Regions from separate parts of the Kocuria sp. CPCC 204721 genome, predicted to be linked through region 1. Evidence: riboswitches for the same ligand, from Rfam matches in the RefSeq annotation. Region 1 holds a riboswitch; each other region holds the start of a gene.
The links. A riboswitch is a leader RNA that binds a small molecule or an ion and turns the genes downstream of it on or off. The one in region 1 is predicted to bind cyclic di-AMP.
Positions count from the first base shown of each region.

Region 1 (3,844 bases):
TCACGCAGCTGATCGCGGCCTGAGCCAGCCTCCGAGGTCGATTGGAAGTAACGGGGGACGGAGAGAACTCACCGCCGCGTGGAGCTCGGGGCCGGGCTGGACGGCCACGCGGACGCGTACGAATACCCAGCGACGTCGACCCGGCTCTCCGGTGGGTGGGTCTGCGACGAGCGCCGACAGCGGCATGCCGGGTCCCCGGTGGGACGGGCTCAGCTGCGGCGATCGGCGACGTCGTCGCCCGGCGCTGCGGGCGAGGTGGGCTGGGCTGCCCGGGCGGCTGCGCGGCGTCGCCGGAAGACGACCGTGGCGACCACGAGGCCGATGATGATCCCCACGCCACCGAAAACCGACAACCACATGGCGGCGTGACCCACGAACGCGGCCACTATGAACCCCACGACGATCCCCGGGATGGCACCGGCAACCATGCCCACGGCGTAGTAGGTGAATTCCTGGTCCTGCGGGGTGCGTGCGGCGGTGGAGAGATCGGAGGGCATGGCGTCCATTCTACGGGCCGGGGCTGCGCGATCGCTGGGGCCGATCCGCGATCGACGCCTGCACGACGGGGATCGGGTGCTAGGAGGGCTGAGTGATCACCGCTGCCGGTCCACGTCCGGGTTCCGGGTTCCGGGTTCCGGGCACGAAAAAACGTACGGACCCTGCGGTCAACAGGGTCCGTACGTTCTCTATCGCTCTCATCGGGATCGGGTACACAACCGGTCCCGACTCGACACGAGGTGTGGCGCCGCGCGGATCAGCGCTGTGCCGAACTCGATCCGGTTCAGCCGACGCGGATGAACTCGGGGCCGGAGCCCACGTAGGCGCTGGTCTTCACAGTCTGGTTACCGTTCCAACCGCCGTGGATGGCCTGGCCGTTACCGGCGTAGATGGCCACGTGAGCCATGCCGGAACCGCCGTTGGCGTAGTAGGCGATGTCACCGGCGCGGGCCTGGTCCGCGGAGACCTGGGTGCCCAGCGACTTGTAGCTGGCCGGCCAGCCGTGGTGGTTGATGCCCACGGCCTTGAGGGAGTTGGTCACCAGCATGGTGCAGTCCTGGGTCACACCGAGCTGAGCCTCGGCAGCACCCAGGATGGCCTGGCCCTTCGCGGAGCCGGACACGGAGGAGGCCTTGGCGGCGGGAGCAGCCTGAGCCTTCGCCTGGGTGTTGGACTGCGTGGTCACCTGGGTGGCGGCGGGAGCAGCCTCGGCCTTTGCCTGGGCGTTGGACTGCGTGGTCACCTGGGTGGCGGCCTGAGCCTGGGGGGCAGCCTGCGCCTTCGGGGCGGCCGGGGCCTGCGGAGCCTTGTAGGACGCGGGCTGGGCGGCAGCGGCACCCTGGGCGGGGGCGTAGTTCGGGATCACCGGGGAAGCCACAGCGGCGCGCTGCTCGGCGGCGGCCTCCTTGGCAACGGTCTGAGCGGTGGCGGGAGCGGCGTGGCGGCCCTGGGCCACCGGAGCCTGCTCGGCGACCGAGGTGACGTTCTCGGAAGCGGTCACGACGGAGGGGGCTGCAGCCGGAACGGCGGGAGCCTGCAGCGGGGTCACGTCGGCCACGGGAGCGGCCTGGACCACGGAGGGCTGAGCGGGAGCCTGAGCGGCGGGCTGCGCCTTCTCGGTCTTCGCGGCCTTCTGCTCCTTGGCAGCGTTCTCCTGGGCCTTGTCGGCCTTGGCGGCAGGTTCCGCGGAGACGGTGTTGTCGGAGGCGGGGGCCTCGGACACAGCGGCGGCGGGGGCCTGCTCGGAGGCATTCTGCGTGGCCTGCACGGACACGGTGGTCGCGAGGGCCAGACCTGAGAAGGCCGCGACGGCGGCGACGGTACGGGCCTTGCCCGCGAAGAGGCCCTTGGCGGCGTGAGGAGCGGTTTCGTTCGACATTCGTGTGGTTTCCTAACACGTTCGTGTCCACCCAGGGCACGGAGGTGTGCGGTGACCGGCACATCCGTCAGGACGCAGCAGCGGTGCACGGATTTGGGCGGGAGATTACGTTCGGTTTTCAGGTGGTTCCGGCGCGGTGTGCCGACCGAGGTCCGGGGACCCGGCCAGCACACCCGGCCGCAATGTGGCTCGGTGTGGACCGCGCATCATGCTCGGGCGCGGTGTCACCGGGTCACCGGAAGGTGTAGTAACCATCCAGCTGCATGGCATTCACGGAGTGAACCTGAGTGCCCTGCGAGGGATTGAGAGCGGAGATCATCTGGCCGTTGCCGATGTAGATCCCCACGTGGGAGCCGCCGTTCTGGGAGACCAGATCGCCGGGCTGCGGGTTGGAGGTGGGGGTGCCAGCGGCGAACTGGGCCCAGGTGGTGCGGGGCAGGTTGATGCCGTTCTGGGCGTAGACCCACTGGGTGAAGCCGGAGCAGTCCCAGGCCTTGAAGCCAACGCCGCCCCAGACGTACGCGCCGCCGATGCCCTGGTAGGCGGTGCCCACCAGACCACCCGTGGAGTGGTTCGACTGGGTGCTCACGCTGGCGGCGGAGCCCACGGTGTTGGTGGTCTGCATGGTGTACGACGCGTTGTAGGCCTGCACCGAGGAGGTGGACGCCTGGTAGCCATAGGAAGCCGTGGAGCCCAGATCGACGAGACCGCTCGAGGCCTGCGCGGGGGCCGCGAGGCCGACCACGGCGGCACCAGCGACGACCGTACCGATAGTGGTGTTACGCACGAGGTGCGACTTCGTCTCGGCGCGGTGCCGGGCAGAGTTCTGCTTCATGAAAGACATATGTGTTCCTCCCTGCGCCTACGAGGTGAGCTGTCGGGTTCGGATGGGAGACATCCGGCCGCACGCACCTAGGTGCCGTGCTGGCTTGACCCCAAGGACCCGTCTGATGCAACGAGTCCGGAAGTGGTTCCCCCGCTTCTGCCATGCGGATGTTCTGTGTACGGGTCCCGGAGCGCATGGCAGAACTCGGCGAACGCTCGGGAGTGGCGATCCGACCAGTGATCGGCACGGGCATGACTGTACAGGATGGATAACGAAAATGTCACGTTTTGATTACAGCCGGTCACGCATCGGGCATCGGTCGTTATGAATCACCGTGGATTACCACGACCGTCGATATCAATCGGCCGCCTCAACACGCCCGCCCGCTCGAAAGCCCACACCACGAAAAAGGCTCCTGACCTGCGGTGATACAGGGCTCACCCAGTGAGCGAAGGTCGAAACCGCACCGATCACCCGTGATTGTCCCCACAGTCGAAAGGTCACGGTCAACTTCTCGAAGATCACGGCGCGTCGCGTTCCGACGTCACTGGAAGCAACCGCGAAGAGACGCAGCGGCGATCAGGCCTCGGCGGCGGCCACCCGAATGGCGCGCGCGGTGGCGGAGTCCAGGTCCAGGGACACTCCCGAATCGACCCGGGTCACCACGACCCGATTCTCGTTCCCGGGGTTGATCTCGGCCGTGACCCTGGAGCCCGTGAGGATGCCCGCGGAGCTGAGCATCTCGATGAGTTCCTGATCCGCCTGCACCACTTCCGGCAGCAGCCGGACTACGTACTCCGTGGAGTCCTGGGCTCCGGCGACCTCGAGCAGGGTGAGGCCGTCGAAGACCTCGGCCGCGGCACCGGTGCCGTTGTGCTCGCCCCGCCCCGGGATGGGCGTGCCGTACGGGGAGTTCTCGGGATCCCCCAGGAGGTTCACGAGCCGCTGTTCCACGCGCTCACTCATCACGTGTTCCCAGCGGCAGGCCTCCTCGTGGACGTGCGCCATGTCCAGGCCCACCACATCCGCGAGGAGTCGTTCGGCGAGCCGGTGCTTGCGCATCACGGACACAGCGGTGGTGCGCCCGGCCTCGGTGAGTTGCAGGGAGCGGTCCGGCGCGACCGAGAGCAGGCCGTCGCGCT
Region 1 is NZ_JAVKPO010000005.1:45,637-49,480, reverse strand. It holds gene RF637_RS06620 (DUF4031 domain-containing protein) at 1-23, shown strand, start outside; gene RF637_RS06615 (hypothetical protein) at 210-497, opposite strand; gene RF637_RS06610 (NlpC/P60 family protein) at 782-1,876, opposite strand; gene RF637_RS06605 (C40 family peptidase) at 2,109-2,720, opposite strand; cyclic di-AMP (ydaO/yuaA leader) riboswitch at 2,724-2,922, opposite strand; gene RF637_RS06600 (metal-dependent transcriptional regulator) at 3,282-3,844, opposite strand, start outside.

Region 2 (3,844 bases), on a different contig from region 1:
CTGGTGCCGCGCTCCAGCTCCAGTTCGGCCATCTCGATGGCGCCCTGGTGGTGGCCGATGATCTCGGCCAGGAAAGTGATCTCCAGTTCCTCGCCTTCGAGGCCGGCCAGGGTCTCGCCGAACTCGTAGGCGGTCGGGGAGGTGGGCTCGGGCTGGAGAGTCTCGGTCTGGGTATGGGCAGAGACCGGGGTGGCCTCCCAGCGGGCGAAGGCCGGGGCGGTCGCCCCGCCCAGCAAGGCGGTGGCGACGGCGATAGTGGCGGCCACCGTGGGGCGGCCACGGAATGGGGTGGAACCCATGATGATGTCTCTCTTCCACGACGAGGGAGCTCGACCCTGAGATGCCGGCTCGGTGATCACCCCGCCGCCGGGGCGGGAACGATCCGCGCGGGCGGGGCTGTGCTCAATGAGATACGGGGGGAAGAAAGAACCCCCGCCTCCGGAGGTGCCCGGTCAACGGATCAGATTCCTCTTTCACCGACGGAGGCCCATCCACGGCCTCCGTGGGTCAGCGTCGGCCTCCAGAAGAGGCCCGGTTTCCGTGGAGGAACTTCTCCCCAGGTGATCAGTCACCCGGGGCATCACCCGGGCGGTGGGTGTGTCATGGCGTCGCCCGACTTGTGCAGCTCGGGCTTGCTCCGCGGCCTCGCTCCCAGCCAGCCCCGGAGCTTCTCACCGCCGTCCGCCACCCGGGTGATGGGTCCGCGGGGGCAGGCTCAGCCCAGGGCGGCGACCAGCTCGGCGCAGGTGGCCTCGCAGCGCCGACAGGCCTCCGCGCAGATCCGGCAGTGCTCGTGCATCGAGGCGTGCTTCTCGCACTCGCCCGCGCAGGCCTTACAGGCCATCTGGCAGGCCCGGATCGCATCCAGGGTGATGTTCGCGTCGTAGCCGGTGTGCCGGGAGAGCACCCGCCCGGTGGCCTCGCACAGATCCGCGCAGTCCAAGTTGGTGCGGATGCACTTGGTCAGCTCCGCGACCATGTCCTCGGACAGGCACGCGTCGGCGCAGGCGGTACAGGTCTGGGCGCACTGGAAACAGGCCTCGATGCAGGCGGCTAGCTTCTCCTCGTCCACCCCGCCCAGGTCCTTCGGGTAGGTCTCCAGCATCGACGTCACATGATGAGTCATGGCTTGCTCCTTCGTCGGTTCGGCCGAGGAGACGAACCGGCCGGAGCCAATCCGCCATACAACCGACAGCAAACTGCGGATCTGGCCGGATGAAGCACTTACTCCTTGAAGATTCCGTGAAGAAATCCCGAGAGCGAGGCGCGCGCCACGCCACGCATCCATTTCCTTTTGTGAAAGATGCATAGGAACCATGAAGATCTCATGAAGAAATCTCTCTCGCGCCGCCGGAAGAGAACGACTTCCTGAAAATAGCCTGGATGATTTCCTATCCTTTTCTTACCAATCCCTGTGAGGCGGCAGGGGCTGGCAGCTGCGCTCTTGCACCCCTCTGACGGAGCCGCAGGTACAGGAGGGCCTGGGCGCACACCGCGTAAATCCGCTAGTCGCCGTCAGATATGCACCTCTTCGGCAGCAATGTGCTGGGGCGCGAGTAGAAGGCGGCCGCCGCCTCGGCGGTCACTCCCGAGCGTCTCTCCGTCCCGCTCGGCGGTGAAACAAGGGGGGAGGAGCGGCCGTAACCGTAACGTGACTTTTCCGTTATCTGTTCGCTACTGTCCTCTGCGTGCCGATCGCCGATCCGGTTGGCATCCCCGGGTACATCGCCGAATTCTGCCGGTGCCCGGGGTCCGCTGAAAAGACATCGCTTGGCAGAAGCGGGGGAACCATACACGGTCCCGCCCTTGGGGCCTGGGGGTTAAGCCGGCCGGACGCGCGCGTCCGCCCGGCCGGGTGTCTCCCACCCGCATCCGACAGCTCACCTCGCAGGCAAAGGGAGGAATCCACTCATGCCCATGTTCCAGCGCCGTACTGCTCGCCACCGCGCCCAGACCCCGTCCCGCCTCGTTCGCCGCACCACTCTCGCAGCCGCCGCTGGTGCGACGGTGCTTGGCTCGGTGGCACCCGCCCAGGCCTACGCCGAGCTACCGACCCCCTCGAACACCGCCTCCTCCACCCCCGCCCCCGTGGTGGCGACCCTGGCCTCGTCCCCCGCCGCGGCCCCGATCGTCCCGGCAGCCACCCCGGCCCCTGGGGCGCAGGCGGCCTCGACGCCGCAGATGGCCTCGGCCTCGGATGTTTCCGTCCAGTCCACCGACACTACTGCTGTCTCCACTTCCGGGAGCGGGCTCGTGGGCACCGCCATGCAGGGTGTGGGCGGTGGTTACGTCTGGGGTGGTACCGCCTTCGGCGCCTGGGACTGCTCCGGGTTCACCCAGTGGGTCTACGCCCAGAACGGCATCGAGATCCCCCGCACCAGCCAGGCCCAGTGGGCGGCTGGTACCCCGACCGCCAACCCCCAGCCCGGTGACCTTGTCGTCCAGAACGGTGGCGGCCACATCGGGGTCTACCTGGGCGGCGGCAAGATGATCTCCGCGCTGAATCCGACCCAGGGCACCTTCGTCCACGACGTCAACGCCATGCCCGTGGTCGGCTACGTCACCTTCCGCTGACCCACACCACTGGATGCCTTGGGCATCCACCCAGGGGCTCCCGGAGAAGCCGCCCCCGTGCTGTGGGGGCCCTGTCAACGACAGGGCCCCCACAGCACGGGATCTCATCCCGCAGTCCAGGCCTGGTTGCCAACGCAGGTCACCGCGTAGCTGGCTTCTGGGCAACAAAGCGTAGAATCCGCCCACCGAAGGACAACCGGAGGGCGAGGAGCTCCAGGCCGACCTGGTCGAGAACTGGTTTGAAGGCTCCGGGGTCGATGAGTCGGTGGGGAGAGCGATCGGCCCGGTGCACCAAGGAGGCCATCCGTGAGGCAAGCAGGTCGTATCCCACCAATGCCCCGCCCGGCCGCAAAACCCGGGACCCCTCGACCACCGCGTGTTCCCACTCGATGACGTGGTGGAGCATCAGGAAGCTCACAACCGTGTCAAATGACTCGTCCTCGAAGGGCAGGCGGGTGGCGTCGGCCTGACAGGCCTCAGCATGGGGGAATCTGACAAGGCATTGCTGCGCAACCTCAACCATCACCGGGTCGGCGTTGGTCGTAGTGAGCCGCACCCAAGGGTTGGCTTGGACGATCGCTTCGGCCATCGCCCCGCTGCCCCCGCCGATTTCCAGCACGTTCTCGGTGACGGGGAAGCCTTGGGTCGCCCAGGGGACCATTCGCCGGGCCAAAAGACTCCATGGCGCACTGCGGCAGCACGAAGCTTCTAGAGCGGACATCCTCGGCATGGACTCCCCCTCCCGGTGCATCCGGATCGTGTGCGCCGAGCCTAGTTCCACGATCGACAGCAGTGAACCGGCTCGGCAAGGACGAGGCGACCTCGCTATGCACACCGCCCGGGGTGGGCGCGGCCGCTGATTCGAGGAAGCTAGGTCCCTGGCCTCCGGACCCCCACCCATGCCCCCTCACGCGGGGTCAGCAATGATGTCGCCTCCGGCGGCTATACCTGCTCTCATGGGCAGGGATCAGATCTCCAAGCACAGGGAACATCGCAAGAACGAACATCGCGACATACCAACACGCCCCGTGGGGCGCTCGGCGTGATCGCCCTGGTGGACGTGAACAACTGCTACGTGTCCTGCGAACGTCTTTTCGACCCGTCCCTGCTCGGCAAGCCCACTGTGGTGCTGAGCAACAACGACGGGTGTGTGGTCGCCCGCTCCGCCGAAGCCAAGGCCCTGGGGATCCAGATGGGAGATCCGTGGTTCAAGATCGCCGCCGATGCCCGCCGGTGGGGCTTGCAGCGCAGATCCTCGAACTACCCGCTC
Region 2 is NZ_JAVKPO010000003.1:257,637-261,480, reverse strand. It holds gene RF637_RS05220 (DUF305 domain-containing protein) at 1-299, opposite strand, end outside; gene RF637_RS05215 (four-helix bundle copper-binding protein) at 716-1,126, opposite strand; cyclic di-AMP (ydaO/yuaA leader) riboswitch at 1,717-1,906, shown strand; gene RF637_RS05210 (C40 family peptidase) at 1,912-2,574, shown strand; gene RF637_RS05205 (class I SAM-dependent methyltransferase) at 2,714-3,235, opposite strand; gene RF637_RS05200 (Y-family DNA polymerase) at 3,617-3,844, shown strand, end outside.
Region 2: another riboswitch for cyclic di-AMP. It lies ahead of RF637_RS05210 (C40 family peptidase); the one in region 1 lies ahead of RF637_RS06605 (C40 family peptidase).

Region 3 (3,844 bases), on a different contig from region 1:
AGGGGTGTCCGTTCTGTCTCCGGCAGCAGGGCGTACCGGTGGAGGGGGCTAGGGGTGGAGGGTCTCATCGTGGCGGTGGGAGGCCGGTTCGATCTGGAAGGTGGAGTGCTCGATGGCTACGTCGAAGTCACGGGCCACGCAGGCCTGCAGATCCGCCAGGACGACCCCGGCGTGCTCAGCGTTCAGGCAGCCGTCGTGGACGGTGACGTGGGCCGAGAGCACCGGGGTGTCGGAGTCGATGCGCGAGGCGTGCAGATCGTGCACACCGACCACGTGCGGCAGGGCTTCCAAGCGGGTGCGGACCTGCTCGAGGTCCAGGCCCTTCGGGGTGGTTTCCATCAGGACCTCGATGGTGTCGCGCAGCAGGATCAGAGCCCGCGGCACGATCAGGGCGGCGATCAACAAGGACACGACCGCATCCGCCCGGGTCCACCCGGTGGTGGCGATGACGATCGCGGAGACGATCACCGCTACCGAGCCCAGGGCGTCGTTGGCCACCTCCAGGAACGCGGCCTTCATGTTCAGGTTCTCCCCCCGGCCCGAGGCGAGGATGACCAGCCCGATGATGTTGCCGACCAGCCCGACCACCCCGAACCACAGCATGGCCGTGGACTCGACCTCGGGGGGCTCCAACAGCCGGCGCACCCCTTCGACGGCGATGAACCCGCCCACAGCCAGCAGCACCGAGGCCTGGGCGGCCGCGGCGACGATCTCGGCGCGCTGGTACCCCCAGGTGCGTTTGTCCGTGGCCGGTTTCAGCGCCAGGGTCGCGGCGGTGAGGGCGATGAGCAGCCCGGCCGAGTCGGTGAACATGTGCCCGGCATCGGCCAGCAGCGCCAGGCTGCCCGAGACCACCGCACCGATGATCTCGGCGACCATAATCGTGGCGGTGATGGCGAACACCACTGCCAGTTTCCCCCTCCGCCCGGCGCCGGCGTGGGAATGATCGTGCTCGCCGCTCATACCGGAATCTCCTGGGTGGTGGCGTCATCGGCGAGGGCCTCGGCGGCGCACTCGGGTGTCCCGCACCGGCACACCGGTTCGACGGTGAGGATAGTGCCCAGCAGGTCCTCCAACGCGTGGGCCAGCTTGGGGTCCGAGAGTTCATAGCGCACGTTGCGCCCCACCGGCACGCCCACGACCAACCCGCAGTCGCGCAGACAGGCCAGGTGGTTGGACACGATCCGCCGGCTCACCCCGATCCGGGCCGCCAGTTCCGAGGGCACCGCTGGGCCCTGCTGCAGCTGCAGCAGCACCGCGGCCCGGGTGGGATCGGCCAGTGCTTTGCCGAAACGGGACATCGCCGCGACCGGGGACAAGATCCTCATCCAATAACCGTACAGCAGAATCTGTATCAAAGGAGATGAGGGGCTTCCCTTGATGATCGGGCAATGTCCAGCTCGTATTCATACGGTGAGGGCGGACGGGGGTGCCGTCCGCCACTGCGGCATCCCCGTCCCCCGAGCCATCGCTGCACCCTAAGGGCTCTCGCTCCAATGCCGAGGCGGAGCAGGATAAGCACTGCCCGCGTCCAGCGGAAGACAGGGCAAGGCCATGAGCACTCTCCGATCCTCTCCGCAGGACTGCTCCCCGTGTGCCGATTCGCTGGCGTGTGCACATCGACAGGATCGTGGCAATCGTTCGAGTCTGCGGCTACAGCTGCGGAGTGCACCCATGCGGTCCATCCGAGTGCACCCATGCGGTCCATCGACGATGATCCTGGCGGGGCACTCCGCACCTGACGGATGAGCCCACCGGCCGGCCTTCACCACATCGGCGAGACTCACCGGTAGGTGTAGTACCCGTCGACGGGCATGGCGTTGACGGAGTGGACGAAGGTGCCCTGGGTCGGGTTCAGCGCCGAGACCATCTTGCCGCCACCGATGTAGATGCCGATGTGGTTGCCGCCGTTCTGGGACACCAGGTCACCAGGCTGCGGGTTGGACGTCGGGGTGGCGGCGGCGATCTGCTGGAAGCTGGTGCGGGGGATGTCGATGCCGTTCTGGGCGTAGACCCAGCCGGTGAATCCGGAGCAGTCCCAGGCCCCGAAGGAGGTCCCGCCCCAGACGTAGCCGGTGCCCACGCCCTGCATGGCCGTGCCCACGATGCCGCCGGCGGCCGGGGCGATCTCGGTGATGGCGGTGGACTGCGGGCTCACGCTCGAGGTGGCGGCGCTCTGCTGCGGGGCCGGGGCTTGGTCGACGGGGGCGGCGGGCTGCGCGGCGACCGGGGCCGGGGTGGTGTAGGAGGCCAGATCGGCCATCGCCGAGGCCGGAGCCGCATAGGAGGACCCGGAGGCGGCGGGGATCTCGGCGTAGGCCTGGGCCGGAGCGATGGAGCCCACCAGCGCTGCGCCGGCGGCGGCGACGACGGTGGTGGTACGCACGGCGCGCGAGGAGGTCTGGGCGCGGTGACGGGCAGTGTGCTGCTTGAAAAGCGACATGGTGGAGTTCCTCCCTTTGCCTACGAGGTGAGCTGTCGGATGCGGGTGGGAGACACCCGGCCGCAGAACGCACGCGCTCTGAGACTTAACCCCAAGGCCCCGGTACACCGGGACCGGTAATGGTTCCCCCGCTTCTGCCAAGCGATTTCTCTTCAGGAACCCCGAGCACCGGCAGAACTCGGCGATGTGCCACGAGGGCGCCGACAGGATCAGTGGTCGGCACGCACTGAAGAGTACAAGGAGATTACGAAACAATCACAATCCGATTCGGGAATGTATAGAGATCGTAAAGAAGTGGTCAAGGCTTGATGAAGACCTGAATTGTTGTCGGCTTTTTCCTGTTAATTTCCCGAGAAAGGCGGGGCGCTCTGCGCTTTGAGTGAGGTGGCTTGTTGGTGCGTGGACGCTGCGCGGGGAGTCGTCGCCCACACAGCGGTGGGGACAGGAGCCACTTCAAAAGGCGCGGCGGGTGGATCGAGAGCGAAGCCCGCGGCCATCCTGGGATATTTCGCGCTGCATCAAGCCCCGGAAATTTGGGCTCTGTCCATGCTCGCACTGACTGGCGGAACGTTAGCCAGCGTTGTGGTCGAGGAGATGCCCGACCAAGCCCACGAAGGCGACACCAGCGTGCCGGGACCGATCCTGCTCACCGGCGGAGTTGCGCTGTTCGCCGCGATCTCCGTCTACCTCGGTTCCTGAGAAGCCGTGCGCCCCGGCGTCCTCGTCTCGGGGCGCCGACGCGTGCCGACCGTGCTCAGTGGGCGCAGTTGGGACCGCATCCACCGCAGTGTGCACCGTCCTCGGCGGTGAGGACCGCAACGGGAGTGCAGCAGGCGTCTCCGCGCCAGGCCTCCAGCCCCTCCTTGACCGCCACGGCGGCGATCACCAGCGCAGCCAGCGGGTCGGCCCAGGACCAGCCCAGGGTGCTGTTGAGCACCAGGCCTACCAGCAGCACGGCGGAGAGGTAGGTGCACAGCAGGGTCTGCTTGGAATCGGCCACCGCAGAAGCAGAGCCCAGCTCCCGGCCGGTGCGGCGTTCGAACCAGGACAGGAACGGCATGATGAGCAGGCTCACCGCGGCCAGGGCGATCCCGACCGGGGAGTGTTCCGGCTCGGCGGCCCCGAGCAGGGCGCGGATCGCATCGACGGTGACGAAGGCAGCCAGGCCGAAGAAGGAGAACGCGATCACCCGCATCGCCACCTTTTCCCGTCGGTGCGGGTCCGGGGCGGCGAACTGCCACGCCACCGCCGCCGCGGAGAGGACCTCCACGATCGAGTCCAGGCCGAAGCCGATCAGCGCCGAGGAGGAGGCGATGGTGCCGGCGGTCAGGGCGATGACCGCCTCGAGCACGTTGTAGGTGATGGTGCCGGCCACGATCCAGCGCACCCTGCGGTGCAGCA
Region 3 is NZ_JAVKPO010000026.1:6,104-9,947, reverse strand. It holds gene RF637_RS13405 (cation diffusion facilitator family transporter) at 49-963, opposite strand; gene RF637_RS13400 (helix-turn-helix transcriptional regulator) at 960-1,328, opposite strand; gene RF637_RS13395 (C40 family peptidase) at 1,784-2,443, opposite strand; cyclic di-AMP (ydaO/yuaA leader) riboswitch at 2,449-2,637, opposite strand; gene RF637_RS13390 (hypothetical protein) at 2,990-3,142, shown strand; gene RF637_RS13385 (cation transporter) at 3,198-3,844, opposite strand, start outside.
Region 3: another riboswitch for cyclic di-AMP. It lies ahead of RF637_RS13395 (C40 family peptidase); the one in region 1 lies ahead of RF637_RS06605 (C40 family peptidase).

Region 4 (3,844 bases), on a different contig from region 1:
GGTCACGTCCGCTCGGTGCGGGAGACCTTCAACTCCTGGCGCGAGGGGTCGGTGATCAAGTCCTGGCTGCTGGACCTGGCGGTGAACGCGCTCAACGAGGACGAGCACCTGGACCGGCTCGCCGGCTACGCCGAGGACTCCGGCGAAGGCCGGTGGACGGTGGAGGCCGCCCTGGACCTCGCGGTCCCGGTGCCGGCCATCTCGAGTGCCCTCTTCGCCCGGTTCGCCTCCCGGCAGGACCAGGCCCCGGCGATGAAGATGATCGCGGCGATGCGCAACCAGTTCGGCGGCCACACGGTCCGCGACGTGGCCGCGGGCCCCGAGCACGTCGAGGCCGCACCCGGTGAGGAGCCGGCCCACCCCGCCGAGCAGTAGGTCCGGCCGTCCCCGCCGCCAACGGCTCGGAAGCGGCCACCCTCACCCCTCTGCAAGGCCTGCGCCATGCCGATCCGCACGTTCACCACGGTCGGCACTGCTCCCGCCAAGGGCCGGCCTTGTCGAGGAATGCCTGCGGGGCGAGGGGATCGCGGATCAACAGCCCGTGACCACGATCGAGGCAGCGGTGACGGCACCGCCCGGCGTCCCCAATCGGCCCCGGAATACTGATCGACCCAGCCACGTGGCAGCCGGCAGCCCAGTGGCTCCGCCGCTGACGAATCTGGCCTCACCAACGACAGCGAAGAACCTGGTTATTCGCTCCCCTCACCCGGGCCATTGATCCACCGGTCCGATACATGGACCCGGAGGAATTTGAAGATCTCGTGAAGAAAGCAGCTCTTCTCACCTGGTCGACACCCTGGGATATGAAGATTTCATGAAGGAAACAGCTCACTCCCCCAGGAAATGCTGGGCGGTTTCGTAAAAAATCCGAGAACACCCTTGAGGGACGCTGAAGCTCCCCCGGGGGGTTCACCTCCCCCCGCACCGCGCGCAGGCCGAAGGATTCCACGGGTAGTGAGGGCAGCGGATCCGAGCTCCCACCGCACTCATCGGCGCGATACCGCAGGTCAGAGCCTCCCCGGGTCGGTCCCGATGAGTGGTGGCACGGGGAGGAAAGACAGCTAGCGGCGCCACCCCGCCGGAACGAATGTGCCCCAGGCGTGGTGGGCTACCGGCCGGTTTGCCGACGACCGCGCGAGGCCGGCGCAAGCCTTTTCCCGGCACCACAGGGAATGTGACCTTTTCGTTATCTAGGCGCTAGTGTCCTCTGCGTGCCGTTGGCTGATCTCATCGGCTTCCCCGGGTGCTTCGCCGAATTCTGCCGGCAGCCGGGGACCCCATCACAGAAATGACTTGGCAGAAGCGGGGGAACCATACCCGGTCCGCACCCGGACCTTGGGGTGAAGCCGCCGGAGCTGCAGGCTCGGCGGCCGGGTGCCTCCCACCCGAACCCGACAGCTCACCTCGTAGGCAAAAGGAGGACCCCTATTCATGGCTTTCTTCACGCGTAGCTCTGCCCGCCACCGCGCCCAGACCCCCTCGCACCTGGTGCGCACCACGACCCTGGCCGCCGCTGTCGGCGCGGCGGTGATCGGCTCCGTCGCCCCCGCTCAGGCCTATGCCGAAGCCCCCGCCACGTCCGGCACCGCATACTCGACCCCCGCGACCTCCCCGGCCCCGGCCGCTTCCCAGGCCCCCGTCACCGTGCAGGCGGCGAGCCTGCCGGCCGCTGGGGCGGCCACCTCGAGTCTGTCCCCCCAGTCCTCGGACATTTCCGAGATCTCCGCCACCTCCGCTGCGGCCGGCGGCCTTGTCGGCACCGCGATGCAGGGCGTCGGTACCGGCTACGTCTGGGGCGGCACGGACTTCGGCGCCTGGGACTGCTCCGGTTTCACCCAGTGGGTCTACGCCCAGCAGGGCATCGACCTCCCCCGCACCAGCCAGCAGCAGTGGGCGGCCGGCACCCCGACCACCGACCCGCAGCCCGGCGACCTCGTCGTCCAGAACGGCGGGGCCCACATCGGGATCTACCTCGGTGGCGGCAAGATGATCTCCGCGCTGAACCCCACCCAGGGCACCTTCGTGCACAGCGTGAATGCCATGCCGACGGTCGGCTACGTCACTTTTCGCTGAGCCAACACGCCGCCCGCCACGAATGCCGCTCGTGGCGGGCGGCGAGTGTGCCCCCCACCTGATCAGCATCCAGGATCGGTCGGTCAGAACCTGAGATGCCTGCATCAGGCCACCGCCGGGGAACACCCCGATTCGGCCCCCTGATGGGCCCGCTCTTGAAGGTTCAGTGAAGATCTACCGCCCAGCCCTCCCAGCCCGGAGAAAGCAACCACGGCGGGGCTACCGTGGACGGATCGGCCCGCCTCGACCCGAGGCTGAGCAGAGCAAACACCACGATGTGCAGGCCCAGCACGGGCTGCTGCGAAGGAGAGGTTCGTCATGACGTCGACGATCAAGCACCTGGCCGCCGGGACGGCCCTGGCGCTGGCCCTCAGCGGTGCCGGGGCGACCGCGGCGGTCGCGTCCCCGACGCACCAGCCCTCCTCCGCCTCCGCACAGACGGGCGCTGAGCGGCACATGAACCACGACCGCCATTTCGCCGTGATGATGGTCCCCCACCACCAGGGTGCCACCGACATGGCCGAGCTGGCCCTGCAGAAGTCCGAGCGTCCCGAGATCCGTGACCTGGCGGAGAAGATCATCGAGGCCCAGACCGAGGAGATCCAGCAGCTGGAAGCAGCGGCCCAGCGGCTGGCCGCCGAGAACACCCCGGGACACCACCACGGCCACGGCCACGGGCACGGCCACGGGCACGGCCATGGCGGCCATGGTCAGAGCATGAATGCCGACATGCAGGGCGCCATGATGGGCGAAATGGACGGCATGGACGGCATGAGCCTGGAAGAGTTGGCGAAACTGTCCGGGGATGATTTCGACAAGGCCTTCCTCGAAGAGATGATCGCCCACCACCAGGTGGCTCTCGAGATGGCCGAGATGGAGCTGCAGATGGGCACCGACCCAGAGCTGCGAGCCATGGCGGAGAAGATGATCGAGGACCAGCAGGCGGAGATCGAGCTCATGCAGGGCTGGTTGGAGGAGTGGTTCGCGGCCTGATCCAGGACCACGAACTGAGCCCCCACCGGCTGGAACGGGCCGACACCGGGACGTCATGATCCCCGTCGACCCGTTCCAGCCAGTCCAGTGCGGTGATCCCCGACGCGGCACCCGATGGGCGCGCGCCCTTCGCACAGTCAGCAGCACCCCAAACGGTCACCGACCAACCGTAGGTTCGCCAGCGCCGCGTCCTCTTGCCTCAGGACACGGACCCCCTCGCCTGGGGTCTTGCTCCTCCAGCGCGCGCACCGTCACCGAGATGGCCGAGACCACCGGAGTCCCCTCGCTCGGTGGTGGTGGCCGGGTCCCGACCGTGTTGCGTCTGTCCGGGCTCGTGAAGGGGCGACACGCGATCTTCTCCGTGCCTGATAACCCTCTCATCCGCCCGGGGCAAGGGATCGTTAGCCACAGCCACCACCGGTTCACCGGTGAGCCCGGCCACGTCGAGTCCACCCCCCCTGTTCCGTTCCGGAGGCCTCAGACACGGTCGCCCTGGGACGCTGGGGCTCGCAGCACAGTCTTCATGTCACAGCGATCAGTACCGGGAGGACAGATGACGGATCCGCTCACCGGACGTGTTCTGGTGGTCGACGACGAGGTCGACCTTGCGCAGCTGGTCGCGGACTATCTGCGCAAGGCCGGGCTGGAGGTCGTGATGCGCCACGACGGCACCCAGGCGGTGGCCGCGGTGCGGGAGTACACCCCCAACGTGCTCGTGCTGGATCTGGGGCTACCGGGGATCGGGGGATCGAGGTGTGCCGTCAGGTGCGGACCTTCT
Region 4 is NZ_JAVKPO010000021.1:15,763-19,606, forward strand. It holds gene gnd (phosphogluconate dehydrogenase (NAD(+)-dependent, decarboxylating)) at 1-375, shown strand, start outside; cyclic di-AMP (ydaO/yuaA leader) riboswitch at 1,240-1,425, shown strand; gene RF637_RS12955 (C40 family peptidase) at 1,432-2,073, shown strand; gene RF637_RS12960 (DUF305 domain-containing protein) at 2,392-3,066, shown strand; partial or broken gene RF637_RS12965 (response regulator) at 3,620-3,844, shown strand, end outside.
Region 4: another riboswitch for cyclic di-AMP. It lies ahead of RF637_RS12955 (C40 family peptidase); the one in region 1 lies ahead of RF637_RS06605 (C40 family peptidase).